DNA from 2 places in the Acinetobacter sp. CAU_H_60 genome. Region 2 is predicted to be linked to the other one. Evidence: predicted binding sites of a transcription regulator. Region 2 holds the regulator's gene; the other holds the start of a gene.
What was found. Region 2 encodes PhoB, which activates phosphate uptake and scavenging genes when phosphate is short. Its sites were predicted from a motif close to TGTCATNAANCTGTCATAA; they were not measured.

Region 1 (15,872 bases), 1.0 Mb from region 2:
TTACTTTGTCAGATTGCTGACGTAAGTGCTCGAAGGTATGCGTTACGTTACCAGCTTCATCAGTCACTGCAACCGTATCTGAACCGGTACGATTTGCAGGGTAGATGCTGAACGTTGCACGCGCATCGAAACGTTTATTTTCGATAATGTCTTTCAACATTGCTTGTGCTTGTGCATACAGATCACGTGCTGCTTCACCAACGACTTCATCTTCAAGGATTTTCGGGAATTTACCCGCAAGGCTCCAAGAGATAAAGAACGGTGTCCAGTCAAAGTATTCCACCAAGGTTTCTAAAGGATAGTTGGTGAAAGTCTGTGAACCGATGAAGTTTGGTTTAAATGGCGCATTCTTGTCGAAGTCGATTTTGAAACCATTTTCAACCGATTCAGCATAAGACAGTTTCGCTGCTTTCGGCTGTTTGTTGGCAAGACGGGTACGGATTTTTTCATAATCCGCTGCATAGTCTGCTGCCAGTTTTGGCTTCATCTCGGCAGAAAGCAATTGAGTCGCTACACCTACAGCACGAGAGGCATCAGCTGTGTAGTACACGCCATCATTCTGGTATTGAGGGGCAATCTTCACAGCCGTATGTGCCTTAGAAGTCGTCGCACCACCAATCATCAATGGAATGTTAAAGCCTTTACGCTGCATTTCTTTGGCAACGAATACCATTTCATCCAGAGAAGGGGTGATCAGACCAGACAAACCGATGATGTCAACTTTCTCATCAATCGCAGTTTGCAGAATCTTTTCACATGGCACCATGACACCAAGATCGACCACGTCATAACCGTTACAGCCCAGTACCACACCAACGATATTCTTACCGATGTCATGTACGTCGCCTTTTACGGTGGCCATCAGGATTTTACCTTTGGCTTCACCTTGGGTTTTTTCCGCTTCAATGTACGGGTTCAACCAGGCCACGGCCTGTTTCATCACACGTGCAGATTTCACCACCTGTGGCAGGAACATTTTACCGGCACCGAACAAGTCACCGACCACATTCATACCGGCCATCAATGGACCTTCGATTACGTCGAGTGGACGAACGGCTTTCAGGCGAGCTTCTTCAGTATCCTGATCGATATAAGTGGTGATACCTTTAACCAGCGCATATTCAAGACGCTTTTCAACCGGTTCATTACGCCATTCCAGGTTTTCTTCAGCTTTTTGCGCGCCGCCTTGACCACGATATTTCTCAGCAATTTCAAGCAATTTTTCAGTTGCTTCGTTGCCACTTTCACCCTGGTTACGGTTCAGAATCACATCTTCAACCGCATCTTTCAGCTCTTTGTCGATGTCATCATAAATCGCCAATTGACCGGCATTCACGATACCCATGGTTAAACCTTGCTGGATACCGTAGTACAGGAATACCGCATGGATCGCTTCACGCACCGGTTCATTGCCACGGAATGAGAAGGATACGTTCGAGATACCACCAGAGATCATCGCATTTGGCAGGTTCTGTTTAATCCAGCCAGTAGCTTCAATGAAATCTACAGCATAGTTGTTGTGTTCTTCGATACCGGTTGCTACCGCGAACACGTTCGGGTCAAAGATGATGTCTTCAGACGGGAAGCCTACTTCATTCACCAACACGTCATAAGAACGCTTACAAATTTGTTTTTTACGTTCAGCAGTATCGGCCTGACCATTCTCATCGAATGCCATCACAATCACCGCTGCACCGTACTGACGGCAGAGGCGGGCACGTTCTACAAACTCGTCATAACCTTCTTTGAGGGAAATCGAGTTAACAACCGCTTTACCTTGGACGCATTTCAGACCAGCTTCAATGATTTCCCATTTTGATGAGTCAATCATGATTGGCACGCGTGAAATATCAGGTTCAGATGCCACCAGATTCAGGAAGTGCACCATCGCGCCTTCCGAATCAAGCATGCCTTCATCCATGTTAATGTCGATGATCTGTGCACCGGCTTCAACCTGTTGACGGGCAACATCTAGCGCTTCGGCGAAGTTTTCTTCTTTGATCAGACGCAGGAATTTTTTCGAACCGGTAACGTTAGTACGTTCACCGACGTTCACGAACAATGAATCTTTGGTAATGTTAAATGGTTCCAAACCACTTAAACGACATGCAGGCTCAATTTCTGGCACTTGACGTGGGGCAATACCTTCAACTGCTTGAGCAATGGCACGGATGTGATCAGGCGTCGTACCACAACAACCACCAGTAATATTGATCAGACCACTTTCCGCAAATTCTTTAATGAATGCTGCGGTCTCTTCCGGAGTTTCATCATAACCACCGAAGGCATTTGGTAAGCCTGCGTTAGGATGGGCGGACACAAAAGTATCAGCCACGTCAGATACAGTTTTTACGTGTGGGCGCATGGCATCTGCACCTAGGGCACAGTTAAAACCAATCGAAATTGGTTCTGCATGACGCATTGAGTTCCAGAACGCTTCTGCAGTTTGACCAGTCAGGGTACGACCAGACGCATCGGTAATCGTACCAGAAATCATAATTGGCAATTCAGTGCCTAGTTCTTTAAATACTTCCTTCACTGCAAAGATCGCAGCTTTGGCGTTTAAAGTATCGAATACGGTTTCGATCAGGATGATATCGACACCGCCTTCAATCAAGGCCTTGGTTGATTCGATGTAATTCACTTTCAATTCGTCAAAAGTGATATTACGGAAGGCAGGGTCATTTACATTTGGTGAAATCGACGTAGTACGTGATGTCGGACCAATTACACCTGCCACAAAACGTGGTTTTTCAGGCGTTGAATATTTTGCACAGGCTTCTTTAGCCAGACGTGCTGCTTCACGGTTGATTTCCGGAACCAGATCTTCCATGTGATAATCAGACATTGAAACACGGGTGCCGTTAAAGGTATTGGTTTCAATAATATCGGCACCAGCTTCAAGATACGCTTCATGAATGCCTTGAATAATCTGTGGCTGAGTCAGCACAAGTAAGTCGTTATTGCCTTTAAGGTCGTATGCCCAATCAGCAAAACGCTCACCACGATAATCGGCTTCTTCCAATTTATGGCGTTGGATCATGGTACCCATCGCACCATCGATAATTAAAATTCTCTTGGCAAGAAGTTCTTTTAGGGTGGCAAGTGTGGACATTCAAACTTTCTCAGTAAGCATCAAAAACGGCAATAATCTTAACAGATTAGTGCGCAGTTTTCTGTAACGCTTATACAGAATGCTGGATATGCCTGATTTGAAAATTTGATAAAGACACTCAAGCCGGTATAGAAAGCTGAAAACAGATGGAAATCTGGAAATTAAAGTTCTTGATAAAAGCGTGCGACTGGAAAATAAAATGTAAGCAGCTTTCATCAGAGTGTCATATAACAAAGCTAATCTTTAATCAAATATGACAGGCTCGGAAATATGACAGCCGGGTAGGAATGACCAGATATATTGCAAAACATGAATAAAGCCGGGCGATTCAAGTGTTTTTCTTTTAATAAATAATTGATTATATTTGTATATTTTTAAAATTTAGAGCATGTGGTTACAGGATAAACGGCAACGAGAAAGTCTAAAAAACTGGTTTATATGACAGCACTTTGTCATATAATTGTCACAATTTAACTGAACAATATGGGGATTCTTGAATCCTCTATTCCTGCTTGCATGAATTCTAATCAAACTCCCTTAGGTTCAGCACAACAGTCGCCTTCTGATAAGCCGGCCAATGTTCATGTGCCAACACCGAAATTTTTTATGCCGGTGTTTCTGACTCTAATTATCTCCACGCTGATCTATATCGGCTTCCAATTGACTTCAGATTTAGCTCATGTCCCACCGATCGGTCTGTATTCAATGATTCTTTTAGGCACGGCGTTATTCATTGCGCTGGGCTTTGAATTCGTCAACGGTTTCCACGACACGGCCAATGCGGTTGCGACCGTGATTTATACCAATGCATTGTCTGCACCGGTTGCAGTCATGTGGGCAGGTTTTTGTAATTTCCTCGGGGTAATGGTGGCCAGTGGTGCTGTTGCATACGGAATCATTGCATTATTGCCTGTCGAGCTGATTATGAATGTCGGCACAGGTGCCGGTTTCGCTATGGTCTTTGCCATGCTGATCGCTGCGATTCTCTGGAATCTGGGTACCTGGTTCCTTGGTATTCCCGCTTCAAGTTCACATACCCTGATCGGTTCGATTCTGGGGGTAGGTATCATGAACTACCTGCTGAATTCTGGTGGTGGTGCTTCTGGTGTGGATATGGAACAGGTGCTGAAAGTTGGTAAAGCATTGCTGTTTTCACCTCTGATCGGTTTTGCTTTTGCTGGGGTACTATTTCTGCTGGTGAAAAAGATCTTCAGAAAGCAGCTTGAACTGTTTAAGCCACCTGAAGGCAATAAGCCACCACCACCGCTGATTCGTGCCATTCTGATCTTTACCTGTACTGGTGTAAGCTTCGCGCATGGTTCAAACGATGGTCAAAAAGGTATGGGCCTGATCATGCTGATCCTGATCGGCTGTGTACCTTTAGCATATTCATTAAACAAAAATCTGGATGCAGCGCATATCCAGTCTTTTGGCCAGTTGTCTGCGCAAACGGCTGATGCGATTTATCCGCAGCATGAAGATATTCCGGACGAAAAAGCACGTGCCATCATTACCACATACATTCAAACCAAAGAATTGAATGCTGAGGTTGTTCCTGCACTGGCAAGTCTGACCGATCATTTGGGTGATAAAGTTGGTAGCTACAGCAACATCAAGGATGTTCCAGAAGCACAAGTTTCAGAATTCCGTAATGACATGTACCTGAGCACCACAGCGTTTAAACGTCTGGATAAAGCACAAGCTTTACCGGCAATGAGCGAGGTTCAGGAACAAACCGTTGATGAGTATCGCGACAATCTGGATTCATTCCTGCAATACATTCCGACCTGGGTAAAAGTGGCAACAGCTTTGGCACTTGGTCTGGGAACGATGGTCGGCTGGAAACGAATTGTCGTGACTGTGGGTGAGCGGATCGGTAAAGAACATATGACTTATGGTCAGGGCATGTCTGCTGAATTGGTAGCGATGTCGACCATTGCCGCTGCGGATGGTTTCGGTATGCCAGTCTCTACGACTCACGTTCTAAACTCTGCAGTTGCAGGTACCATGGTGGCGAACAAGTCTGGCCTAAACTTTAAGATGGTGAAATCGATCCTATCGGCTTGGGTGTTTACACTACCTGCAACGATCTGTTTATCTGGTGGTTTGTACTGGATTCTTCTGAAAGTTTTCTAAGAAGATTCGATGTAAAAAACGCTGCTGATGCAGCGTTTTTTTATGGGTGCTAGAAAAGTTTTAGCCTTAAGAAATAGTGATTTGCTTTCTGGAAATAGGAGACTTTTTGTTATCTAATGACTTTCAAAATTATAAGGGATGCTCTCTCTATGGGATGAGTAGCATTGCTGCGCAAGGGGGGGAGGGTAATCAGAAGGCTAAAAGTATTTTCAATAGAAGGATTAATAGCTAATTTCAACTAAATGTAAAAAATGAGTATTTCTTAGTCTTACTTTTGAAAGATGAGAAGTGCACTTCGCAAGGTAACAAAAATCTTTTGTTAGGCTGATGATATGTCCCTATATCACAGCCTAACGGCGACATCCATGTCGCCTGACTAATAAAATTGATTTCATCTTTATTTCAGAAAAAATCACTTCTTCAACTTACCTAATAATCCTTTCGGTAGTTTATCTGTTGCAAAACCATACAACGCAGCAAACGGCAATGCTGTACGTGCCAGATAAGCCACACGCCATAAACCGCCATGATTCGCACCAGACATCATTAACTCAAGTGGATGATTGAGTTTTACATCAGGATTGGCGACTGACTCAGGATTACGCAAGTCATGAATCCAGAGTGCAGCCATAATCGCATTGGTGGTTTCAGGAGCGAATGCTTCTACATCAAACAGGCTGGCACCGTTAAATGCAGCTTTTAATAACGGATTCTTGGTCACTGAATAAGTTGTTGTTGAAGGGGCGATATTGATGCTCACTTGCTGCCCGTTAGCACGTGCCAGCGTCGCACGCCATTGCTGGATCCGTTTAGCCAGTGCATAGTTTGGACCTTGCTCAACGACCAGACAGTCGCAAACACCATAGGACTTGTCGCCAACCTTAAACAGATCCTGCTCATTCTTCTGGAAAAAATGCTTGCGTGAAATCAGTGAAATCCCTTTAGTTAAAGTGCTTTCTAGCTTAGATAATTGCTGATATTTGCTTTGTGAAGCCTGCACCACTTCTTCAGGTACTGCGTAGACATCCGTTGGCGTACACATATACATCAGGCTAGTATTAGCTTTCTGCTCGCTGACATATTTCATGATGGCATCCATCGCCATGGAAACACGTACGTGCTTTTCACCGTCCAGATAAGCAATTGCCGCGAGATCCAGATTCTGTTTGAACTGAATCAGCCATTGGGCAATTTCAGGAATCTGGGTGAGCAGGTTAGCCCCCAGTTTTTCTTTTAAAATATCTAGTGAAGTATCAGTTGGCAGCGCTTCAACTGATGGTGCATATAAAGTGGCGTTGCCTTGACTCACTGTATCTAGAATCTTGCCCCAGACACGAGTATTTGGCAGATCGATCGCTACGATATTGGCTTTCCATTTGGATAGCCAAGTCAGTGGACCTGCTTCAGAAGCGGCTCCAAATAGAACAGTGGTACGATCGGATAGGTCAAACCATTCCGGATGGGCAATACATTCACGCAGTGCATTGGCATGACTAGGTTCGACGATACCACGCTCTTCCCAAGACTGGATTTGATCCAGTAATGTTTGTCCTTGCAGTTTTTTGCCATGATAAGGCACATACCATTCTGGGGCTTTTTCAGACTGGCCTTTCAGCTGGAAGGTATTCAGGTTCTGCGCAGGCAAGGACATCACATCTTTTAGTAGATGCTTCTGGCCATCACGATCAAATTCAAAGCTGGCATGTGCAGTTTCCAGACCTTGCTTGGCAATACTCAGTGCTGCACCTGCGGAGCGTAATCCATCTACAACCAGATGTTTAAAGTGTACTGGATATTGCTTACGCCAGTTCTTTTCCTGCTGTGCTGCGGTAGCATGTACAGGATCAACTGCGCCTAAGGCTTCAGAAATAATGTTACGGCCGATTTTCGATGTGCTTGGTTTTTGTTGTGAAGCAGAAATGGGAAATTGAAGACCGTCTAGGGAAGTGGACATGCAAAATATCTCGCAACTTACAGCAATTAATATACAGATGTATACATTATCGCTGCTAAGTTGCTTCCTGGGTTGGCATTAAATTCCAGTCTTGGGTCTTAATTTATTACGAGATGTTTCAAATAAAAAGGAAGCTTGAAGCTTCCTTTTTAGGGTGTGTTGACACTTTTAGCTTAAAAAAATAGCGAAGTAGTAAAATCAAATCACCAAACCCAATTTTACTATTCGCTATGCCTCGTACCATGCTGACAGATCAACACTGGCAAAAGTTGAAAGTTATTCTGCGTAATTTATCCATTCACCACAACTCAAATTTACGCAATTTTATTGAAGCTATTCTCTATAGAATTAGAACAGGCTGTCCGTGGCGAGATATTCCTTCTTGTTTTGGTCATTCCAATTCTATTTTCAAACGTTTTAATCGTTGGTCAAGCAGCGGTAAGTTACTTAGATTATTCAAATTACTAGCCTCATGCCCCGATATGGAGTGGATTTTTATTGATGGCTCTCATGTACGTGCTCATCAACATTCTGCCGGCATAGCGAATCAATCTATTTCTAAAAGTGTAGGAGGAAACTCCTCAAAAATACATTTGATTGTTGATGCACATGGCAATCCTATTGATTTCATGATTACCGATGGAACCACACATGATGTTAAAGTTGCGCCTGATTTAATATCAACATTAGATTTAAAAGAGACAAAAGTGGTATGTGCAGATAAAGGCTATGATTCAGAACCACTGCGTGAACAGATCAGGAAAACAGGGACTAAAGCGAATATACCAAAGAAAACGAATAGCCAATCGAACAATGACCATATGGACTGGTATTTATATAAAATCAGGCATTTAGTTGAAAATATGTTTTGTAGATTAAAGCAATTTAGAGGAATAGCTACTCGATATGACAAGCTCAAAAGAAATTATCAAAGTTCTGTTGCCTTAGTCTGTATATTTTTATGGCTACCGTTATAGGGTTAATTATGAACAGTAAGTGTCAACAGACCCTAGCAATAGGTTAAAAATTAATTCGCTGTGCCTTTAATGAGTTCTTCCAGCATGAAAGCGGTATTGTCCAAACCCGCACCAGTGATGTACCAGGCATCGGCATTCACATAGATGACTTTTTTCTCAGCCAAGGCTTTGGCATTTTTCAGGGTAGGGTGTTTTTGAATATTATCCTGAGCGGTGTATTTCTGGGTATTCACCGCACCACGATCCAGGACAATGATGTAATCCGGATTCTTCTCAACGGCTGCTGTAATACGCTGAACATTTTTCTCAGCTGCTTTCAATGCTTCTGGAGAGCCGACTTCTGGACGGGGTGCATCAGACTGTTCAGATGGATCCAATACCGGTTTAAAACCTGCTAATTCATAAACAAAGCCAAAACGGTCATTTTCTGCATGTGGCATAAAATTTTCACCGACTGCAAACAGCATCAGTGCAGTTTTGCCTTCAGTCTGCTTTTTCAGTTGTTGCTGCAGCGTTGCGATTTTACCGAGCTTTTCAGTAGCAATTTTCTCTTTACCAAATGCACGAGCCAAGACATGGGCACGTTCCGTCAGATTGGCAATATATTGGCTAGTATCTGGAGAAAGATCTAAAGTCGGAGCAATACCTTTAACAGCCTCTGCTTTGGAAGCCGAACGGCCACCGACAATAATCAGATCAGGTTTTGCAGTTTTTAGTACATTGAGATCCGGTTCGAACAGTGAACCAGCTTTGGTGAATTTGTCCTGCTGGTATTTGCTTAAGTTGCCTGCAAAGTTTGCTGCAGGCACCAGTTGAGCTTCAAGCCCTAGTGCATTCAAGGTATCCAGTGCAGATAGGTCATATACTGCGATCTTTTTCGGGGCTTTTTTGAGTTGAATATTTTGGTCTTTATAGTCGAAAGTGACCTGTGCAGAAACTGTAAAAGAAGTTGTCAGTCCTAATATTGTGGCAAGTACTAAAGTCTTAAATTTCATATTTATTCCTCTAAATTCGCGACAAGATTAGCATAATTTATAGAAATGAAAATTATTTTCATATGTGAATTGTTAAAAAAGGGATATTTGCTATCCCTTAATCATTCAAAACTTTAGAAGGGAATTTGAGTTAGTTTATTTAGGAAATGCGGAATAAGTCGTGGTTCCAGAATAATCGTCATCACCACACCATAAGCCGCACCCCATAGATGGGCACTGTGATTGATATTGCTGTTGCCGCGCTTGCCCGACCAGATACTATAAGCCACATATAAAACAGCAAAAATAATCGCAGGGACTGGAATAAAGAACACGAAAATCAGCTTCCATGGTTCAAACAGAATATAAGCGAACAGAACCGCGGATACTGCACCGGAAGCACCTAAGCTTGCCCAACGCGCATCATTTTTATGTTTCAGATAACTTGGCAGAATCGCTGCAACCAGACCACCGAGATAAAACAGAATAAAGCCCAGATCATATAAATACTGGCGATAAAAACTTTCAATAATGCTGCCGAAAAAGAACAGCGTGATCATATTGAACAGTAAATGCGTGCCATCTGCATGGATAAAACCATGGGTAATGAAACGGTCATATTGACCACGTTGCATGGCAGGCGGCCAGAAAATCAGACGATTCATGACCTGTTCTTTTGAAAAAGCAATAAAAGAAACAATACAGGTGATCAGAATAATAGTGACGGTATGATTAAAAGGTAAATCAAGCATATAAGTAATTCTGGTTCTATCTATTTGACAATGATCATGCCATTAAAACAAATCTAAAGTGCGACTTTTATAATAAATCCGACAATTTTGGTTGAATTTTTATAATTACCCCGCATCTTCAGTTAAAATAGCAGCTTCAGCTTGAGGAAATTATTGTTATGTCGACTGAGAACAGCAACACTCCGGTTGCAGAAGAAATTCCAAATCTTTTGATTACACCGACAGCACAAGAGTATTTAAAGGATCTATTGGACAAACAGAATACACCAGGTATTGGCGTACGTGTGTTTGTAGAAAATCCGGGTACACCGCGCGCTGAATGTTGCATGGCTTATAGTGCACCTGATGAGGTTGTACCTACAGACTATAAGCAGGAATATCCAGATTTTCCGGCCTATATTGACTCTCCGTCAATTCCATACTTGCTAGATGCAGTTATTGACTACAATAAAGACCGTTTTGGTGGTCAGCTGACTTTCCGTGCACCAAACTCTAAAGTGCCACGTGTCGGTCCTGATGCCTCTGTAGAAGAACGTATTACCTATGTGCTTCAGTCAGAAATTAACCCGGGTCTTGCAGGTCATGGTGGTAACTGTGCACTGGTCGAAGTGGTTGAAGATCCTGAGCATGGCTTAACTGCGGTTCTTAAATTTGGTGGTGGTTGCCAGGGTTGTTCAGCAATTGATGTGACTTTAAAACAAGGCGTTGAAACGACCTTGAAACAGCACATTCCTGAGTTGGCACGTGTCGTTGACCAGACTGACCATACCCAAGCTGAAGGTGCTTATTTCAAATAAGTCTCTAATAAAATTTAGCTTGTAAGAAATACCTCGAATGATCGGGGTATTTTTTTATTCAAATTTAATAATGATAATAATTATCAATACTAATTGTATTTATAGTTACATTTGATACAATGCGTGACAATTTCAACATGATTTCTTCATCAAAATGACTTTGGGGCGTATAAAGCATGACTAAGCCATTCATAAAATCGACTATAGCTTTTGCTGTATTTACAGCGATGACGGGTAATACATTTGCAGTAGAAGAAACAGCTGTTCCGCAAGCTGAAGCAACAAAACTGCAAACGATTGTGGTGACTGCAACAGGCTATGAGCAGGATCTTGCTAAAGCGCCAGCATCCATTACAGTAATTGATCGTGAAGAATTAGATAAACGCGAATATAACGATATTACGGATGTATTACGTAATGCCCCAGGGGTAGTTGTTTCAGGTGCAGGTTCTGCACAAACCATTAGTATCCGTGGGATGAGCTCAAACTACACCTTGTTTCTGGTTGATGGTAAACGTCAATATGGCAAGGATGTAAACCCGAATGGTGATGATGGTGGTTTTGAAAAAAATATTCTGCCACCGATTGCTGCCATTGAGCGTATTGAAATTATCCGTGGCCCTGCTTCAACCCTTTACGGTTCAGATGCAATGGGTGGGGTAGTCAATATCATTACCAAAAAAGTATCGGATGAATGGTCTGGGAATGTTGAATTAGGAACCATCATTCAGGACAGTAACCGTTCAGGTGACATCAAAAATGGTTCTGCCTATCTGACAGGTCCTCTAATTGCAGATAAGCTTGGCTTGCAACTGGCAGTTAATAAACAAGAACGTACAGAAGATAATTATGTGGGTGGTTTCCGTGGAACAGAACGTGAAAGCTTAAATTCACGTCTGACCTATGCAATTAATGATGATCATGATGTACAGCTTGAAGCCAATTTTGTTCAGCAGGAATCGACGACATCGGTAGGAAAAACGGTAGAGCCAGCTCAAGGGGCAGAAGACTCTTTCTCGCGTAATTACCGTAATGTTTATTCAGTGACACATAATGGCCGTTATAGCGATAATTTGGACAGCTCATCCTATATTCAGTATGAAAATTCAAAGAACCCGGATCGTGGCAATACTGAGCTGGGGACTAAAGGAATCACGCTGGATACCTGGACGGCGAACAGTCAGTGGAACTGGTTATTAGGCGATCATACCTTGTCCTTCGGAGGATATTTCAAGGATGAAAAACTGGTCGATAAAGCAACGAACCGTAATCCAAATGCGCCTGAATTTAGTGAGCTCACACGCTGGTCTGCTGCAGCCTTCCTCGAAGATACCTGGAGTATGACGGATCGTTTCGACTTAACGGCTGGTCTACGTTACGACCATGATGAAAACTATAGCGGCCATTTATCACCACGACTTTATGGCGTCTATTCTGTAAATGATAATTTCGTTGTAAAAGGTGGTGTCGCAACCGGTTATAAACAGCCTGATATTCGCGCAGCTACTGAAGGCTTCTATAGCGTGACGGGTGGTGGCGGTTCGCCATTACCGACAGGTCGTGGCATTATCCGTGCCAATCCGGACTTGGAACCTGAATCAAGCGTATCGACTGAATTAGGTTTTAACTGGAAAAATGATTATATCAATACGTCGCTTACGGGCTTTATCACTAAATATGAAGACCGGATTACGGAAGTTCGTGCCTGTGAAACCGATACTGACGGTACAACCACAAACCGTAATAACTGGCAGAGCTGGAGCTGTTTCGAAGGGGATATTCCGTTCTACTTTATCAGTGAGCGGATTAACGTCGATAAAGCGGAAATTCGCGGTGTAGAAGCAACTGTAGAAGCTGATCTAAATGATTACACGACTTTAACTGTCAATTATACCTATACCGATTCAGAATTTAAATCAGGTGATTTTAAAGGTCAGCCACTGAACCAAATGCCAGAACATATGTTTAATATTGGCGTGGATTATGATTTAAATGATGCACTGAATGTATGGAGCCGTTTGCATTATCGTTCTGAGACCTCAGCTTACCTGAGCCGTACTTCGATGGCTGAACCAAATCCAGGTTATCAGTTTGTAGATGTGGGTTTTAACTATAAATTTAGTCCGAATTTAACAGGTAAATTTGGCGTATATAACGTTCTTGATGAAAAAGCTGAAGATATTGATGGCGATCAGCTCCTAGATGGCCGTCGTTACGGTATCAGCTTGAATGCTAAATTCTAAAAATATAAAAAAAGCCGCTTTCAAGCGGCTTTTTTTAGTCTTCAATCTTTAAAATTTTTAAGGTATTTTCAGTATAATAGAATTTTTCCAGATAGGCACGGGCACGTTCACGTAAATAGCCCTGATGAATCATCTGCTGAATAATCGGTGTCAGCAATTCATTCAGTTCGGTCTGGATCAGCGATTCATCAATATTCAGATCTCGTAATAATTGATCAAAAGTATGTTCCTGATTGCGTACATACCAGGTATAAATCCCGTCATGCAGTTGCTGCTGCATATATTCCGTCTGGCGCATATGATCCCAGATCTCGTGCCCTAAACTCACCGTCTGGTTCAGATCCTGGGTTTCAATATAGTTCTTGAGTACGGAAAGTGGCATGTCTTTAATCTTATGCCAAAGATTGGCCTGAAAATGATACAGCTTTTCATCATCGAAGTGCTGATTTAGCACATGCTCACTCATCTGGCTAAGTTTTAAAATATTTTTTTGCAAATAACGGGCGACCGTGTTGTCCAGACTGGTATCAGTGACATTTTCCAGAACAGATTTTCCCATTTTCATAAAACGGGAAACGCCCGGCACACTCTTGGCTATTACAGAATTGTCCAGATAATCCTGAATTGAATGCTGGATCAGTTGCGTAATCATCGCTGAAAAAGCAGGATTATTCACCACCGCTTTGATCAGGCGCTGACGATGACCACTTTTGCTGGCCACATATTGTGCAATTTTATCTATGGTCAGTACCGGAATGACATCGGCGATTTTGGTTGTATCATTGGCTGGATGAACCAATGCGAACCGGATATGTTCGGCAATCTGCTCAATCAGAAAAGAACTGGCAGCAGTATCCAGAATCTGCTTTTGTAGCAGCTGATTGATCAGTTCACAGCTCCACAGATCTTTAAGCGTCTGCTTGCGCAACCAGAGATAAAACTCATGAAACTCGCTTTGAATGGTTTCAGATTGAGAAAATACCTGATCAAGAAAATCAAGTTGAGCATCAATCAACTGCTCAATCATCGGGTGTTTCTGCATAACTTCTCTGAAACTTAATTGAAAGGAATGAGTTTATCAGCTAGTGGATTTTTTAGGGTCTGTGTCTTGGCCAGGAAAGGCAAATAATGTTGGGCGACCTGTTTTTCTGCTTCCAGAATCGGCATATGACCGACATTATTTAAAATTACCGGAGTTTCGGCACGTTTCAGCAGTGAATAGAGCTCTTTCACCACTTCGACATTAATAATTCGATCCTGTTTTCCCCATAGAATCAAGGTAGGTGCTTCCACTGTACGAGTCAGACGGGCAAATGTATCAGGCGTATACAGCCGGTTAAGCATCACCACCTGATCAATCGATTTGCTGGTTTGCTCAGAACGGGCAATCAGCAATTTTTCTTGTGCATGTCTTAACTGGTAAGGCAACGCTGGTGGATTCTGCATCAGCTGTTTGGAGACATCTTCCAGATCGCCCGGTTTACTGACAATCAGGTCTTTGAGTGCATGCGGGTCTTTGGTATAAGGCGTATTGCCCATTTTATAGATGCCAGCACTATTCACCAAAAACAGGCTTTGGGTATCGAAAGGGTATTGGGATGCATAAACTGTCGCAATTGAACCGCCTAGAGAATGGCCAGCGACATGCAGATTTTTTTCAATCTTCAGAGTTTCGACAAAGGTACGTAATTGCGAAGTGACATTGGGTACAGACAAGTCAAAATCTGCTGGAATCCGGGTATCGCCATTGCTCGGCAAATCTGGAATGATGACATGATAATACGGGGTCAAAAACTGGGCGACGCGGTTCCAGTTGTCGCGTGTGCCTGCCAGACCATGAATCAGGATAATCGAGGGTTTGTTTTTTGCCCCGCCTTCACTATAACTCCAGGTCACCTCACCAACTTTTAAGGTTTTAGATTGTAGACCCGCCTGAATGCGTTGCTGGCTCAGATAAAGCTGTAAAACTTCGGCAGACTTGGCTTTCGGCGGCGTAAACAGATATTGGCTATGGCTCAGGCTAGATAGGCTAAGACCCAGAGCGACTAAAGTGGAATAGATAATTTTTGAGCGCAATTTTATTATTTTCTTCATTAGCACTGTCCCCTGAAAAAACTGAGCAAAAACGCTCAAAATACTTCCGTGTTATCGATTTGCAATTTATAGATGAATCAAATCGTAATCTTTCACTTATTTTAAAGCATTCCTTAATATTGTACATCTGTTAATTATTAGCTGGAGCAGAAAAACTGCCCAAAAAACGTGATGAACTTCACAGAAAAAATTCCCAGAACAAGAAATCATCAAAGCGCTAAAAATTTTACAGCTAATTTTTTTTGCAAGTGACATTCAAAAAATCTAGCAGTAAGATATTCCCACTAAAAACATCGATGGTAAAAAAGAATGCTCACAGCTCAGGAAGCTATAGATCGTCTTAAAAAGGGTAACCAGCGCTTTGTCAATGGTGAAACGCAGCATTTAAAATTATTATCGCATCAGCAACGTGCTGAGATGGCAGAAAGTCAGGAACCATTTGCTATTGTTTTAGGATGTTCAGATTCACGTGTACCCGCAGAAATGGTTTTTGACCAGGGTCTGGGTGATCTGTTTGTCATTCGGGTAGCAGGTAATATTGTTGCACCGTCTCAAGTCGGCAGTGTCGAATTCGCAGCAGAAAGCTTTGGCTGTCCGATTGTAATTGTCTTGGGTCATACACATTGTGGCGCTATTCATTCAACAATTGAAGCATTAACCAATCCAGCAACGCCGCCATCTGCAAATCTGATGTCCATTGTGAACCGTGTACGTCCATCAGTTGAAATTCTAATGCAGACTGAACTGAAAGATGACCTGAATAAACTGTCTAAACATGCAGTGCGCTCAAATGTATTTGCATCAGTAAACCAGTTACGTCATGGTTCTGC
Region 2 (15,872 bases):
AAAACAGGTTGGACAGTTCAACGTTTACTCAGAATAATTCAAGTGAATTTGTTTGAAAGAAGAACTTTAAAAGCTTTATTTTCACCCGATAAAATACCCATAAAACAAGAGGAAGCTCATTTGAGCTTCCTCTTGTGAAAAATTGTGGGACAGCAATGGCTTCGGCGCTCTTTTTTTATTATCTTTCAAATGAATTTAAGCCGGTTTAACCTGCCAGTTTTGAAGCTCTCCAAGCAAGCTCTGATCCAGTTCAGGGTCATAACATTCCACTCTGTTCCGACCATTGGCTTTAGCCTGATACAGGGCAATATCAGCCTGTTTAATCAGCGCCATTAAATCCGTTTCACTGCTTTCCAGAATGGCCGCACCAATTAAAACGGTGAAATCAAGACGATGCCCATGTTCCAGATTGACCACAATATTTTCGATTTTGTGTCTTAAACATTCGGCAATTTTTAACGCATCATCCAATCCAGTGAAGTTTCAGGCAGGCATGCGATAAATTCTTCACCTTCATACCGTGCCAGCACATCATGGCGCCGCATTTCATTACGTGTGGTCTGCGCAATCATCTGGAGTACCTGATCTCCAACATCATGCCCATAACGGTCATTGATCTGCTTAAAATGATCGACAAAGACCAGCAAACTGATTGGAGCAGGCTGTTTAAGATTCTTTCGGATCAGCTGTTGCACCAGATATTTAAAACAGCGTCTATTATTCAGGCCTGGCAGCGAGTCAGTATGGGCGAGATTTTCAAAGGTCTGACGGTGATATTCATTCAGGGTGTGTTGCAGGAATACCAAACGGGATTTTAGTGTAGAGTTCCAGCTGATATATAAACTGAAAGTCAAAACCGGCATATAGATCAGGGAAAACAAGAACATCTGGTACAGGTTAGCTTGGGTATTGAAATACACACCGATATAAATCACCAGTGTAATCAGACCGGAATTAATCAGGCTAGGCCAGAAGCGGATCTGTACACATAAATTGGCCAGGACAATAAATACCAGTGAAGCATATTGATAAATGAGCGTATGCGGACTTTCAGACTGGTTTAGATTAAAAAACCAGATTGCACTTGCTCCGATAATCGAGGTCGGCAACAGCAGGTCAAATACAGGCAAATTCCGGTAAAAATGATACATCCAGATGGTTATCAGCACGATCACCAAGGTATAGCCTAGTTTGGTCAGAATGAGCAAATTCATAATGTCATTCAGTACCAGAATATCGGCAAGGGTGTAGGAGGCATATGCCACCTGTGCAAATAGGTTTACCTACAACAAATATTTTAGAGTGAGCTGTTTCTGATGCCTAAAGTAGGCAGGTTTTAAAGACCCAGGAATACGAACAAGAGGATCGTGAAGGGCATCCTGAAGCAGGAGGCGAGCTTCTTCTTCATATTTATCTGGCATATCGCCTTCCCACATTAAATCCAAAGAAATGAATAAGATGAATATTTATATTTGTATGAAAAATATTCTATTCTTTTAGAAATTATTTGAAAAGCATCACAAACAGATTTAGGCCTAATTCTTAAATTCTTGTCTAATAATCTTGATTTTGCTATCAGGTTACAAAGCAGACCAAGACTGTTTCGCTTTATGATGAGCGCCAGACTGCTCCTGTTTATTTAACGGTTTAAATACATTCCAGGGATTTGGAGAGAGCGGTTTAGTCGGTTGCAGCATATTAGGATGATAGACCCTAATCCGGTTTCTTCCCGCTTTCTTAGCTTCATAAAGCGCAATATCTGCATGCTTAATCAGGTCTTCAAGCTCCTGTTGCGGAGATTCAAGTTCAGCAATACCGATAGAAATCGTGAACTGGATTTTCTGGTCAGAATTGATGTACATCACCTGCTTTTGAATCGAGCAGCGAATCCGTTCTGCAATCATCAGGCAATCCTGTAGCTGGGTATCTTCCAGCAAGGCAATAAATTCTTCTCCACCAAAACGTGCCAGTACATCACTAGAACGCATTTCTTTACGGGTAATTTCAGCAATCAGTTGTAGCACCCGGTCACCCACATCATGACCATAGTTGTCATTGATTTTCTTGAAATAATCGACATCAAACATCAATAGGCAGGTGCTGGCAGGCTTTGGCCATTGATGGATTGAACGTTCCGCCATATCCACAAAATGACGACGATTAAATAACTGCGTCAGATCATCAGTATGAGCAAGATTTTTTAAGGTTTGATAGTTCCATTCATCCAGCAAAGTGCGTAAAAAAGAGCGCCGTATGTTGATGATATTATTCCAGTTGATATAAATACTAAACGCCCAGAGAGGCGTGAAAACAACGGCGAAAATAAAGGCCTGCGATAGACTCATGAGATGGGTTACCCCAATCATGATAAACAGGGCGATAAAAATAGAACAATACAGCGCACCCTTAAACTCGGTCTGTACACAGAGATTGGTAATTAAAACAAAGATCGCAGAGGCATAGATATAAGTTGACACATGCGGGCTACTCGACAGCAGGAGCAGGCCAATCCAGGTCGCTGCAGCCACAGTCGTGCCCACAGGCAAAATCATGTCCAGAACCCGGATATTCTTTTGATGCTTAAACAGGTAATAGCAGCAAAACATGACAGCAATGACCAGTGATACCCGGATCAGGCCAGACAGGAAAAACATATCAGGAATAATAAAAATATCGGCAAAGAAATACAGCAAAAAGGCGATCTGCGCCATGTAATTAATCTGGCGAAGATTTTGATGACGATGCACATAAAGATAATTATAAAAGTACTGCTGGAATTGCGCAGGAATAGGTGCACCGCGATGTACAAGCGCATCTTCAATTAACTGGCGATTTTGCAGATCACATTCGGCCAACTTTAATGATCTATCCGTGGTCGAGTTTTGAAAAGACATATTCGCCGTTGAATATATATTTTCATTCGAGGATGACATGTCCTGATCCAATCTTATTTTTATTGGGCCCTATTATGGACCAAATGAATAAAAAATAATCTCCCTAGAATCAGGGGGTAGCACGATTTTTAAAAAGAAAACGTAACAAAATTTTTGTTTTTTAAATATGAAGCTAGACGGATCACATTTTTATAGACTGCTGATTTTAAAAGTTTATATAAATAAAAATGAGCGTTTCACGTGAAACATGAGCATGATGAATAAGTTGATTTAAACGAGATAATGCTGGTTACTTGAATGATTATATGATTCATCACCAAGATCTTGATTACAGGATTTGAAAGACTGAAGCCTTTAAGTATTTGAACTGTTCTGATGAGTAGCACATTTTATACGTATCGAAATATTTCCAAAGATAGATTTTGCGGGTAGACGCGGTACATTGTTGTATGAGGTAGACATCTTGTGATGATCAGGGAAAGATGTCTTGATGCAGCATACAGCCAGAATGAACTTGCCGAGGTCAGCTCAACCATGTCGAATAATAATGATATTGAACTGTCAAATTCAGATGATTGTGAAAAGTATATCAATCAGTTCATACAGGAAGTTCCTTTACGGCGTGCAGAAATCGGGCAGGGAACTGTCATTAAACGCGCCTTGCCGAGTCGGCATAAACGCATGATTGGCGCCTGGTGTTTTCTGGATCATGCCGGTCCTACTCAGTTTCCTCAGGGAGATGGTCTGGATATCGGACCGCATCCGCATATTGGCCTGCAAACTTTTACCTGGATGATTGAAGGCACCATGATGCACAGTGACAGTCTGGGTAACCGGCAATTGATCCGGCCGAAACAGGTTAATCTGATGACTTCAGGCTATGGCATTTCGCATACAGAGGTTTCACCGGAAACTGAAACCAAGATGCATGCAGCACAGCTCTGGATCGCCCTGCCTGATGACAAGATCAATATGGCTCCCGCGTTTGATCATTATCCGGAATTACCTGTGATCGAAGAACAAGGCATTCAATGTACGGTCCTAGTCGGGGAATTCCTAAATACACAATCCCCGGTTAAAGTGCATACCGAACTTTTGGGTGTGGATCTGTTTGCTGCTGAAAGTACCCGTGCCCATTTGAGTTTAGATCCAAGATTTGAATATGGCTTTATGGCCCTTGAGGGTCTGGCAAGTATTAATGGGCATGAACTGACCGAAGATAATATGGTGATTCTTGAGCCTGGATTACAGCATGTGGATGTTGAAATTCATGCGCGTGGACGAGTTTTGCTGATTGGTGGAGAGCCGTTTGAAAGCCCTATTTTATTGTGGTGGAATCTGGTTGGTCGTGATGTGGAAGAACTGAAGCTGGCCCGTGAACAGTGGATGATGGGGCACCCGCGTTTTGGCACCATTCCAAGCTATGATGGGCCGCGCATGGAAGCACCGGCATTTCCAGAACATATGCGTGTTTCTCGATAAATCTTTCATATAACTATAAGAACAAAGGATCAGTATGGCCCGTATCGCAATTGCCAAAATACAGAGCTTAACCATACCGTGGCAGGGAGAAATCAGTCATGGTCAACATCATTATCTGACCGATAAACCTGAATCCTTCGGCGGGCAGGATGCAGGTCCTGCACCTTATGATCTGCTTTTAGGCAGTCTGATCTCTTGCACCATGATTACGTTGCGCATGTATGCCAAGCATAAGGACATTGAACTGGGCGACTTTCAGGTTGAAGCAGAATTCTTTGCCAATAAAGAAGGACAGGAATGGATTGAACGACGCTTAAGTTTCGATATTGCTCATGATTCGGCTTTGCAGCAGAAAATTCTGGAGATTTGTGCCAAAACCCCAGTGACCAAAACCCTGTTACGCAGTCTGGAGATCCGCACTAACCTGATTTAAGCTAAAAGAGGGTACGCTATATCCGGTAGGGAAAATGTAAGTAGACTGATAAACTCTTTAGTTAGAGCCAGACTTTTTGCTATGCTCACGCAGTAATAACAATAAAATCATGAGTCTAATATGCGTGTTTTACATCATCTCGAACAATCAAGATCATTTCGAATCGTGTGGGCCTTGGAAGAGCTGGAACTTGATTATGAGATCAAGTATTACAAACGCCTGCCTAACTATTCTGCTCCGCCTGCTTTGAAACAGGTTCATCCTCTGGGTAAAGCCCCGATTCTGGAAGATCAGAATCTGGTACTGGCTGAGTCTGCCGCCATTCTGGAGTATCTCCAAGAAACCTATGATTCGACCTATCAGTTTCAGCCGATCAGTGCCGAGAACAAGGCGCAATACCGCTACTGGATGCATTATGCAGAAGGGTCTTTGATGCCTTTACTGGTGATGCAACTGGTGATGACCAAAGTTCCTGAGCAAGTGCCATTTCTGGTACGTCCGGTTGCTAAAACAATTTGTGAAGGGGTGAAGAAGCAGTTTGTGCAAAGCCGTTTAAAAGACCATATCCAGTTTCTGGAAGATCATTTAAGCCAGCATGAATATTTTGCCGGTCGTTTCAGTTTTGCTGATATCCAGATGAGCTTTCCGCTTGAAGCCATGCAAAGCCGTACCGGTAAAAGCTATCCGGCGATTCAAGCCTATCTGGAACGGATCTCGCATCGAGCGGCTTATTTCCGGGCCTTATCCAAAGAGCAGGCATTAAAGTCTTAAAGCCTTCGCTAAAAAAGAAAAGGTGCGACTTGCACCTTTTTTTATTTTTGCATCAGTCTGGGAAACTGAGGCGTTCTTTAGGGAAAATCACCTTAAAGGTGGAGCCCTGATTTTCACGGGAATCAATTTCGAGCTGGGCCTGATGTTGCATCAGTACATGCTTCACAATCGCCAGTCCCAAACCTGTACCACCAGTACGGCGACTACGGTCAGAATCAACCCGGTAAAAACGTTCAGTCAAGCGAGGTAAGTGTTTAGGATCAATGCCAATTCCAGTATCTTCTACGACAAAATAGGCCGATTCACCATCATCATGCCAGCCCATGGTGACGGTTCCACCTTTAGGCGTGTACTTGATGGCATTGGTAATCAGGTTACTGAAGGCACTGGCAATTTCCATATCTGAGCCAATCAGGTCACAGTGACTGTCAATATCCAGATTTAGGGTATGGCCATAATCCACGTTATAGGCTTGCGCATCATCAAACAGCTGGTTCATCAGATTCGGCATATCAATAATCTGGTTCTTGGCAATATTCTTGTCATTTTCCAGACGGGATAGCAGCAACAGGTCATTCACCAGTGCATTCATGCGACGGGTCTGGGATTGCATCTGGTCAAAGGCGCGTTTCCAGCGTGGGCTAATATCTTCCTGATTGGTAAAGGTTTCGATATAGCCGCTGAGCACGGTCAAAGGTGTACGCAGCTCATGCGAAATATTATCGACAAAGTCCTTACGCATCTGTTCCAGATTGTGCATCCGGGTCACATCATAGGCGACCAGTAAACGGCTTTCACCGCCAAAGCGGGTCATTTTAATCTGTACGTAATGATCTTCGAATATCGAAGACTTCATTTTAAGGCCATCGGGCGCATCATCAATATGATGATAGTAGTCAATAAAACTCGGTTGGCGTAACAAGGTCAGGATATTACGGCGACGGTCATCACTCGAGATTCCGAGCAGACGTTCGGCCGCTGGATTCCACCATTCAATCTGCTGGTTTTCATCAAGTAGTACCACGGCTTCTTGCAAGGCCACCAGCGAAGACTGGGCACGATCAATCAATTCGACCATTTCCGCTTGAACAATCCGTTCCTGACGTTGGGCGCGATAAACATTGAAAAGTAGCGCACCCCATATCCCACCAATATTCGGTGGAACATCATAAGGACGATTAGAAATCCATTCATTGACCAGGTAGAGTGAACGCAACTGTGTGCCAAAGAAGGCAACAAAGGCCAGAACAATACAGATCCAGAAATAACCGATGCCTAGACCAATACAACTGGCAATCACCAGGAAGAGAAGAAGGAGACGTAAATCTTGCTTGGCAAAATCCCATAAGCTGCTGTAACGGAGTCTTTTGTGCTCATGTGACAGTTCGGGAACAGGATAGGGCTCATACATAAAACAAGATTTACCTAAAATAATTAACCGAGTGCAACATCGGCACGGGTCGAGAAACGGTAACCGGTGCCACGTACAGTTTGTACATAGCGGTCAGCGCCATAAGGTTCCAGCACTTTACGCAAACGGCGGATATGCACATCGATGGTCCGGTCTTCAATATAGACGTTACCGCCCCAAACCTGATCCAGCAATTGCGCACGGGTATAGGCACGTTCCGGATGGGTCATAAAGAATGCCAGTAAACGGTATTCAGTGGGTCCCATTTCCAGAATGTTGTTGCCAAAATTGACCCGCTGGCTGACCGGATCCAGAATCAGGCCATTGGCATCAATGGTTTTTTCACCACTCAGGGCATTGGCACGGCGCAATACCGCCTTAATCCGGGAAACCAGTTCCCGGGTCGAGAACGGTTTGGTCATGTAGTCATCGGCACCGGCATCCAGACCTTGTACCTTGTGGTCTTCTTCACCGCGTGCTGTCAGCATGATCACCGGGATTTCAGACAGGCTTTCATCACGTTTCAGACGACGACACAGGTCCACACCGCTGACACCACCCGGCATCATCCAGTCCAGCAAAATCAATGCTGGACGCTGGTCCACAATCATTTGATGAGCCTGCTTGGCATCTTCTGCCTGTAAGCACTGAAAACCGGCCATATCCAGAGAGGTATGGATCATTTCCCGAATCGGGAGCTCGTCATCGACGATTAATATGTAGTCATCTTTCACAACGCAATACCCTATTTCATGTAAACGGTGAACCGTTTTATATTTATGACAGGCTTATTACAAAGACTAATTATGACAGTATCATTGCAGAAAGGGAAAAACTGCTGAAATTCGAAAAGATTTGTGACAAATATAGCGCAGAAACTTGTTAAAAAATCATAAATTAATTTTACTCATTTCCGCAGTACAGCATAAATATTCAACTGACTGGTAAATGCAGAAAAGCCTATTAAGCACAGGATTTAACAGCTATTTTTTCTCTGAAAATGACTCGAGCAGCGCCAAAAAAACCACACTACAAGACGATAAAACTTCCTCAAGCGAATGCTTAAAACCGCTCATCACCCAACGAATGGCAATTTGGGTGACATAACCATTTAAACCGGTCGACACCAGTGAAATTTCCTGCTCACTGCGATTTAACTGCGGCATCATCAACATGACAAAGGCGTGAATCATGCGGTCGAAACGTGACATGGTTTCATGAATGGTGGCCTGATTATGCAGTTCCTGCACCAGCATGGCATCGATATAAATGATCCGTGCCATACGTGGATTGTCACGCAAGGTCGTCAGCAAGGCAGTCAGACCGGCTTCGATCATTTTCTTTGGATCAGAAGAAGCCTGCATCATCGCCTGCATGACATTTTGCTGTAACTGGTCAATCAGCTTGAGGAAAATAGTCTGGAACAGATGTTCGCTTTTCTTAAAGGATTCATAAAAATAACGTTCAGTCAGTTTGGCTTCGTTACAGATATCCTTTACTGTGACTGAAAAGAAACCATGACGACCATAAGCCTCGATCCCGGCCTCAATCAGCTTTTCACGACGTGCCTGCTGACGCTCAGCCATAGAAAGTCCTTTAAACTGGCGTTCTTTACTTTTACTTGCTAGTTTTTGTCCTGAATTTACTGCATCCGTCATAAAGACCATAGACTCATGTGCTTGAGATTTTAAGTATCTTATCAATAAATCCGGCTTTGACCTATGCTGAAATTCAAACCTGAAAATTGGCCCGTAGAGACATGCTGGAATTATTGACAATATGGATTGTCAAAACTATATTGAAACGGTGTGCTGTATCCCTATGCGACAGAAAAACAGGCTGTCATGGAAGGGCAGTGTTTTAATCAAGGAAATTCAATGAAAAATTTTAATAATAAAGTCGCGGCCATCACAGGTGCAGGTTCAGGTATCGGCCAGCAACTTGCGGTGCTTTTAGCGAAGCAGGGCTGTCATTTAGCTTTAAGCGATGTGAATGAACAGGGTCTGGCTAAAACCGTTGAGCTGCTGAAAGGTACTGATGTTCGTGTCACAACCAAAAAGGTCAATGTGGCTAATCTGGAAGAAATGCACGCTTGGGCCGCTGAGGTCGAGAAAGATCATGGCAGCGTGAATATGATCTTTAATAATGCTGGCGTGGCACTCGGTTCTACCGTAGAAGGCGCCAGCTATGAAGAGCTGGAATGGATCGTAGGCATTAACTTCTGGGGCGTGGTCTATGGTACCAAAGAATTCCTGCCTTTAATCAAGAAAACCGGTGATGGTCATGTCATCAATATTTCCAGCCTGTTCGGTTTAACTGCCCAGCCAACTCAGTCTGCTTATAATGCCACTAAATTCGCTGTGCGTGGTTTTACCGAATCCTTGCGTCAGGAACTGGATATGGAAAACTGCGGCGTAAGCGCACTCTGTGTACACCCAGGCGGAATCCGCACCAATATCGCCATTGCAGCGAAAATGAATGACAGTATCCGTAGTCTGGGAATGCATCCGGAAAAATCTGCACAGAATTTTAATAAGCTGCTGCGTTGCCCACCAGAAGAAGCAGCCCGTCAAATACTGGATGCGGTACAAAAAGACAAACGCCGTCTGCTGATTGGGAATGATGCCAAAGCGATTGATTTAATTCAGCGCCTCATGCCAACTGGCTATCAGAAAGTCACGGCTTTAGCTACCCGCCTCGGCAAGCAGAAGAAAAAGTCAGCTTAAAACACTCTGATCAAAGCCCGCGTAAGCGGGTTTTTTTATGCCCGAAAACTTAAGCAGCTAAAGTATTTTATAAATCAAAAATGGTGCATAAGAATGTCAATAAATTGACAGCGTTAGATAAGCCGATTCGGCATGATGATTTCACAGACCGAAGGTCGACATAATTATAGATAGAGGAAATAATCATGACTTATGAATATAAACACATCCAGGTACAACCAATTGGTGGCCGTATTGGCGCTGAAATCCAGGGCGTAAAACTGTCAGCGGATTTGGCTGATGAAGTGGTGAATGAAATCAATCAGGCATTATTGCAGCATAAAGCGATCTTCTTTAAAGATCAGCAACATCTGGATGATGTCGCCCAAGAAGCCTTTGCAGCGCGTTTAGGCACGCCGTTGAATCACCCGACTGTACCGGTAAAAGATGGCTCTGCACATATTCTGGAAATTGATTCACGCGGTGCACGTGCAGACAGCTGGCATACGGACATCAGTTTTATTGATGCTTATCCAAAAGCTTCTATCCTGCGTAGCGTGGTTGCACCTGCAGTAGGTGGCAATACCGTATGGGCAAATACAACCGCTGCCTACAATGATTTACCTGAAGAACTGAAAACACTGGCGGATAGCTTGCGTGCGATTCACAGCAACAACTTTGACTATGCTGCAAAAGTCAGTGTTCCAAAAGAAGCTTTGGAAAAATATAAAAACTACTTCAACTCAACTGAATATGAAACTGAACATCCGTTGGTACGTGTTCATCCTGAAACAGGTGAAAAAACCTTGTTATTGGGCCATTTCTTTAAGAGCTTTGTCGGTTATAGTTCAAGTGAATCACGCCGTTTATTCGACCTGTTCCAAAGTTATGTGGAGAAGCTGGAAAATATTGTCAGCTGGCGCTGGAGTGCAGGTGATGTGGCAATCTGGGATAACCGTGCGACACAACACCGTGCGATTAATGATTATGGTGACCAGCACCGTGTAGTACGCCGTGTGACTTTAGAGGGTGATGTGCCAGTAGGTGTGGATGGCCGTCCAAGCCGTGAACTGCGTAAAGATGTCAAGCAGGATATCAGCAATTTCCGCTATAACAGTGAAGACGGTATTTATGAAAAAGTTTCATAAGTAATTCTTATTCAATTGGAAACTTTGCATATAAATAGCTAAATAATCAAGAATAAATGATTCGCCAGTCATTAATGATCCATCTAATATTTAAATAAAATATAGGGTGGATCATTTTATGCAAATTCATACTGCAAAAAATAATGTAAATTACGACATATTAAAAAATATATTTAAAAATATCTCTGAGGATAAACTGGATTATATTTTAAAATGTTCAACGATTCGAAAATATCAAAAAGGCGATTTAATTTTAAATAAAGAAAACTGCCATACTGCTTTATATATATTACTTGATGGGATTATACAGATTGGATATTTAAGCCCGTCGGGTCGTTTTCATGCCTTTAATTATTTCTCGGAAAAGCATCTGATTAACCTGCTTCCGTGCCTCAATACACAAGTGATTGATTATGATTATTATGCTTTTAATCAGGTTAAAGTCCTGCAAATTCCACAGCATATATTTATAGAAGAAATAAATGATAACAATCACTTAAAGCAGGATGCTTTAAATATTCTCAGCCATCGGATGCAATATCTGATCCAGCAGGTCAAATTCCTGCAAGTCGCTAATTTACATCAAAAAGTATGTAAGGTTTTGCATGATCTTTCGATTCAGTATGGTCGTTCTCATCCTCTGGGAACTGAAATTAAACTCAAGATCTCCCAGCATGATTTAGCAGATTTACTCTCTGCCTCACGCCAAACCATTAATAAAGAGATAAAGAATCTGGCAAGTCAAAATATTCTGGATTGGCAATATGAAAATATCGTGATTAAAAACAAAGAATATTTAAATTATCAGATTAACTGGATTTAAAATAATATTTTTAGATTTTATAAAATAATATATCAAAATCTATTTATATTATTTTTCGGCATATTAAAAATCATGCATATTAATTCCAACCAAAACAACAGGAATTAATAATGACAATTCAATCTATTAATGTGCGTAACCAGTTAAAAGGTACTATTCAGGAAATTATAAAAGGTGATGTGGTTTCTGAAGTCGATGTGGTGACTGCTTCAGGTATTTTCACTTCGGTAATTACGACACGTTCTGTAGAAGAGCTGGATTTGCAGGTAGGAAGTCAGGTGATTGTGCTGATCAAATCGACTGATGTTTCACTGGCAAAACTGTAGGTGTGTCGATTGTATGAAGCAATATTTTAAACAAGGGGCAACGGTACTGACTCTGCTAAGCGCGAGTATTGGCTTAACGCATGCAGATGCGGAGGTAGGTCAGTTACAACAACAGGTCAGTCAACTCGAGCAGTCATTAAAACAATTAAAAACCCAGTTAGCGCAGATTCAGAATCAGAACGAAGCCGTTACAGAAGCCACTACTGCTGATGAGGCTGAACTATCTGCTGATGCAGAAACTGAATCTGATGATGACCAAAGCTTTGTGACACGTGCCGAGTTGCAAGGTCTGCAAAGCGATCTGGAAAACTATAAATATCAGGTACAACGTGACCGCGATACCAAAACGGCATTATCAACACGTCAGTTATTGATTAACGGGGTGGTACAAGCCAAAGCCTCTTATATCGATGAAGCACAGCGCACTCCACCTACGGGTACCAATACCGGGATGGCAGTTCAAGACCGCCACTCTTCGTTTGATTTAGGTGCAGTCCAAATTGGTTTTATTGGCAACCTGTATAAAGACTATGAAGAAGGCAAAAACCTGGATTTCAACCTGCGTTTTGGTACTTCTCCACAGACAGGAACCAATAACAGTTATCTGAACTTATTGGATGCACAGCTGACTTATCACGTATTACCAACCTTAAGTGCCGACACGGGACGCTTGAGCGTCACTTTAGGTCAGCAACTATTGCCATTTGGCCAGGAAGTTCAGGCCACTGAAGACCTGAAACCTACCATTAACAATGCCTTATTTAGTTTGCCGGGACTAGGTTATGGACTGGCATTGCGTGAAGTCGGTCTGATTGTGCGTGGAGATGCCTTACCAACCGTGGACTATGGTTATAACTATCGCTCGCCAATGATCAGCTATGCCTTTGGTCTGGTGAATGGTAATGGTGCCAATAAATCGGATGACAATGATGACAAAAACTTTATTGGACGTCTGCGTTATACCTTGCCTGCGGAATATAACTCATGGCTGCGTGAACTGAGTTTTGGTCTGTCCTGGTATCAAGGCAAGAGCAATCTATTTGGAAATTGATGGTACCAGCGCAGCCTTTGCTGGTAAAGGCGATGTGCTGCGTAAAGGCTTTGATATTTACTATAACCATCATCCATTCGGTATGACCTATGAATATGTGCAAGGTGAAGATGACACCTATATTTCACAAACTGCACAGACCTATAAGCGTGAAAGTGAGTCGCACACAGGTACCTTGTTCTGGAACTTTGGTGAGCAGTTTGTCAAAGGCTTCCGTAATCAGGGCCGTTATGACGACTGGTGGCCAAAGTCTTACCAGGCCTTCTATCGCTACGACACCATTGATCGTGACAAGAATTTAGCCGATCAAACGGTTGATATTCACAGTCTGGGCCTGAATGCATTTTTTGCGGAAACCACCAAGTTTCAGATCAACCTGAACCATGTCAACAATGACATTACAAACAAGAGCTATAACGAACTGGTCGCACAATTCCAGTACGGATTCTAATTTTATATTTTGAGGAATTTTCACATGTTTAAATGGTCAAAAGTATTATTTGCTGGCCTTCTCTTCACAGCAACACTGGTGCCTGCTGTTCAATCTTTTGCAGCAGAAGCTAAACCTAATGTTATTCGTTTTGCCTCTCCAATGGTAGGAACTGGTAACCGTCCTGTAGGTTATGGCAATTACTATGCAACGGCACAGACACTGGGTTTATTTGAAAAAGAATTCCAGAAAGATGGCATTAAAGTGCAATGGAATAACTTTAAAGGTGCGGGTCCTGCAATTAATGAATCCTATGCCAATGGTTTGGTAGATATTACATGGATTGGGGATTTGCCTGGGCTGATTGGTAGGTCGAGTGGGCTTGATACCAAAGCTATTTTAGTGGCGAGTACTAAAACAGATACTTATCTAGCCGTTGCTGCAGATTCCAATGCAAAATCATTAGCAGATTTGAAAGGTAAACGTATCGGCTTCTTTAAAGGAACCAATATCCATTTATCGATTATTAATGTCCTTAAAAAATACGGATATACCGAAAAAGATTTCCGGTTTGTGAATATGGATGGGCCAGTTGCTTATTCAGCACTTGCCAGTGGTGATATTGATGCCATCTGGAGTGCGGGACCGATTTTATCCATTGTAGATCGTGGCATTGCTAAAGTCATTTATACCACTAAGAATGAACCAGATGTTTATAAAACTTCAGGTTATGTTGTAGTGAACTCGAAGTTTGAACAGAAATATCCTGAAGTGGTACAGCGTATCGTGAATGTCTTAGTTAAACAGGCAGCCTGGGAAAGTAATCCTGTCAATAAAGATCAGCTATTCAAGCAATGGGCAAAATCAGGTCTTCCTTTCTCTGTTATTAGCAGACTACATACTGGTGTGGATTTAAAACGTAATAGTGCGCCAATTTTTGATGCATACAACGTTAGTCTGATTAAGCAAAAACTTAAAGCAGGTCAGGAGCTTAAGCTCATTCGTGGTCAATTCAATGTAGATTCATGGATCGAACCAAAGTATGTCAATAATGCTGTAAAAACGCTGAATTTACAGAATTATTGGAAACCTCTCAATGCCAATGGGCAATAACCATCATGCCCTTGAGGAGGTTGAGTGATGTTACAGGAAATCGAGCTTGAAACAGCCAAGACACCGACACAGGACAATGCTGCATCCAGATTGAATCGAAAAAGTATTCTGAATTTTTTTAAACAGAATCAGGTGTTCATATGGGGAATTGGAGTCATTTTCCCCATCGCGCTGTTCTATCTGTGGCATGTGTCGGTAGAACGGAACTGGGTGAACCCTTTATTGCTGCCTGCACCTGAACTGGTCTGGGTCGCCCTGAAAGATCTGTATCAAACCGGCGAACTGTGGAGCAATCTGAGTGTCAGTCTGAGCCGGATTGGCTACGGGTTCAGTGCCGGCATTGTACTGGCATTGGTCCTAGGTCTGACCATGGGACTATCACGTCGAGCAGAGGCCTATATCTGGCCTACGTTTAAAGCCATTAATCTGGTACCCGTGATCGGCTGGATTCCACTGTTAATTTTACTGGTCGGAATTGATGAAGCCCTTAAGATTATTCTGATCGCTAAAGCCGCGCTGGTGCCGATGACGATCAATGTATTTAAAGGGGTACGCAATATTCCACAGCAATTGACCGAAGTCGCGGAAGTTTATCAACTGAGCACCTGGTCCAGATTTAAAAATGTGGTTCTGCCGGGTGCTTTTATCAGTTTTATCGGTGGTCTGCGTTTATCTCTGGCAAGTTCATGGGGCGCTCTGGTTGCAGTAGAACTGCTGGCTTCAAGTGAAGGGATTGGCTATGTGATGGTCTATGGCCGTCAGATTTTCCAGCTCGATGTGGTGATGGCAACTGTAGTAGTGATTGGACTGGTGGGATTTGGCTTTGACGTCATTATCCGCCTCATACAAAAACAGTTCCGTGGTTGGGATCAGGCTAGATAGAGAGAACATCATGAAAAAAATAGATTATCGCGGCTGGGTCATTCCTCTGGTTCTGTTGGTTGCCTGGTTGATCGTAACCGCAAAACAATGGGTTGATCCTGCTTTGCTGTCACCGCCAGCTGCTGTATGGCAGGCCTTTGTAGAAAGCTGGCAGGCAGGCGAGGTGACAGAAAATATTATCGCCAGCCTACTGCGTAATACGGCAGGGTTTATTACCGGTGGAGTGATGGGTGCAGTGCTGGGTTTGGCCCTGGGTCTAAACATCTGGCTGGATCGAATCTTTTCTCCAACGCTGAATGCTATTAAACACGTGGCTGTATTTGCCTGGATTCCACTGATGATCATGTGGTTTGGACATGGTGAAGTTTCAAAAGTGATTTTTATTGCTTTAGTCGTGTTCTAT

Region 1: the regulator PhoB is predicted to act here: its motif matches at 3,566-3,584, upstream of AC4MBN_RS03860 (inorganic phosphate transporter).

What each region holds. Positions count from the first base shown of each region.
Region 1 is NZ_CM178653.1:839,229-855,100, forward strand. Features, by position in the region: gene metH (methionine synthase) at 1-3,115, opposite strand, end outside; gene AC4MBN_RS03860 (inorganic phosphate transporter) at 3,632-5,251, shown strand; gene AC4MBN_RS03865 (hypothetical protein) at 5,664-7,205, opposite strand; partial or broken gene AC4MBN_RS03870 (IS5-like element ISAba31 family transposase) at 7,436-8,201, shown strand; gene AC4MBN_RS03875 (ABC transporter substrate-binding protein) at 8,233-9,177, opposite strand; gene AC4MBN_RS03880 (rhomboid family intramembrane serine protease) at 9,291-9,908, opposite strand; gene nfuA (Fe-S biogenesis protein NfuA) at 10,067-10,705, shown strand; gene AC4MBN_RS03890 (TonB-dependent receptor domain-containing protein) at 10,882-12,948, shown strand; gene AC4MBN_RS03895 (hypothetical protein) at 12,983-13,990, opposite strand; gene AC4MBN_RS03900 (alpha/beta fold hydrolase) at 14,005-15,042, opposite strand; gene AC4MBN_RS03905 (carbonic anhydrase) at 15,352-15,872, shown strand, end outside.
Region 2 is NZ_CM178653.1:2,888,393-2,904,264, reverse strand. Features, by position in the region: gene AC4MBN_RS13845 (IS4-like element ISAbe18 family transposase) at 1-138, shown strand, start outside; partial or broken gene AC4MBN_RS13840 (GGDEF domain-containing protein) at 196-1,421, opposite strand; gene AC4MBN_RS13835 (GGDEF domain-containing protein) at 1,581-2,933, opposite strand; gene AC4MBN_RS13830 (pirin family protein) at 3,429-4,376, shown strand; gene AC4MBN_RS13825 (OsmC family protein) at 4,411-4,809, shown strand; gene AC4MBN_RS13820 (glutathione S-transferase) at 4,930-5,580, shown strand; gene phoR (phosphate regulon sensor histidine kinase PhoR) at 5,633-6,991, opposite strand; gene phoB (phosphate regulon transcriptional regulator PhoB) at 7,015-7,725, opposite strand; gene AC4MBN_RS13805 (TetR/AcrR family transcriptional regulator) at 7,975-8,649, opposite strand; gene AC4MBN_RS13800 (SDR family NAD(P)-dependent oxidoreductase) at 8,869-9,717, shown strand; gene AC4MBN_RS13795 (TauD/TfdA dioxygenase family protein) at 9,903-10,844, shown strand; gene AC4MBN_RS13790 (Crp/Fnr family transcriptional regulator) at 10,963-11,667, shown strand; gene AC4MBN_RS13785 (TOBE domain-containing protein) at 11,778-11,993, shown strand; gene AC4MBN_RS13780 (hypothetical protein) at 12,007-13,044, shown strand; gene AC4MBN_RS13775 (hypothetical protein) at 13,034-13,495, shown strand; gene AC4MBN_RS13770 (ABC transporter substrate-binding protein) at 13,520-14,587, shown strand; gene AC4MBN_RS13765 (ABC transporter permease) at 14,615-15,469, shown strand; gene AC4MBN_RS13760 (ABC transporter permease) at 15,480-15,872, shown strand, end outside.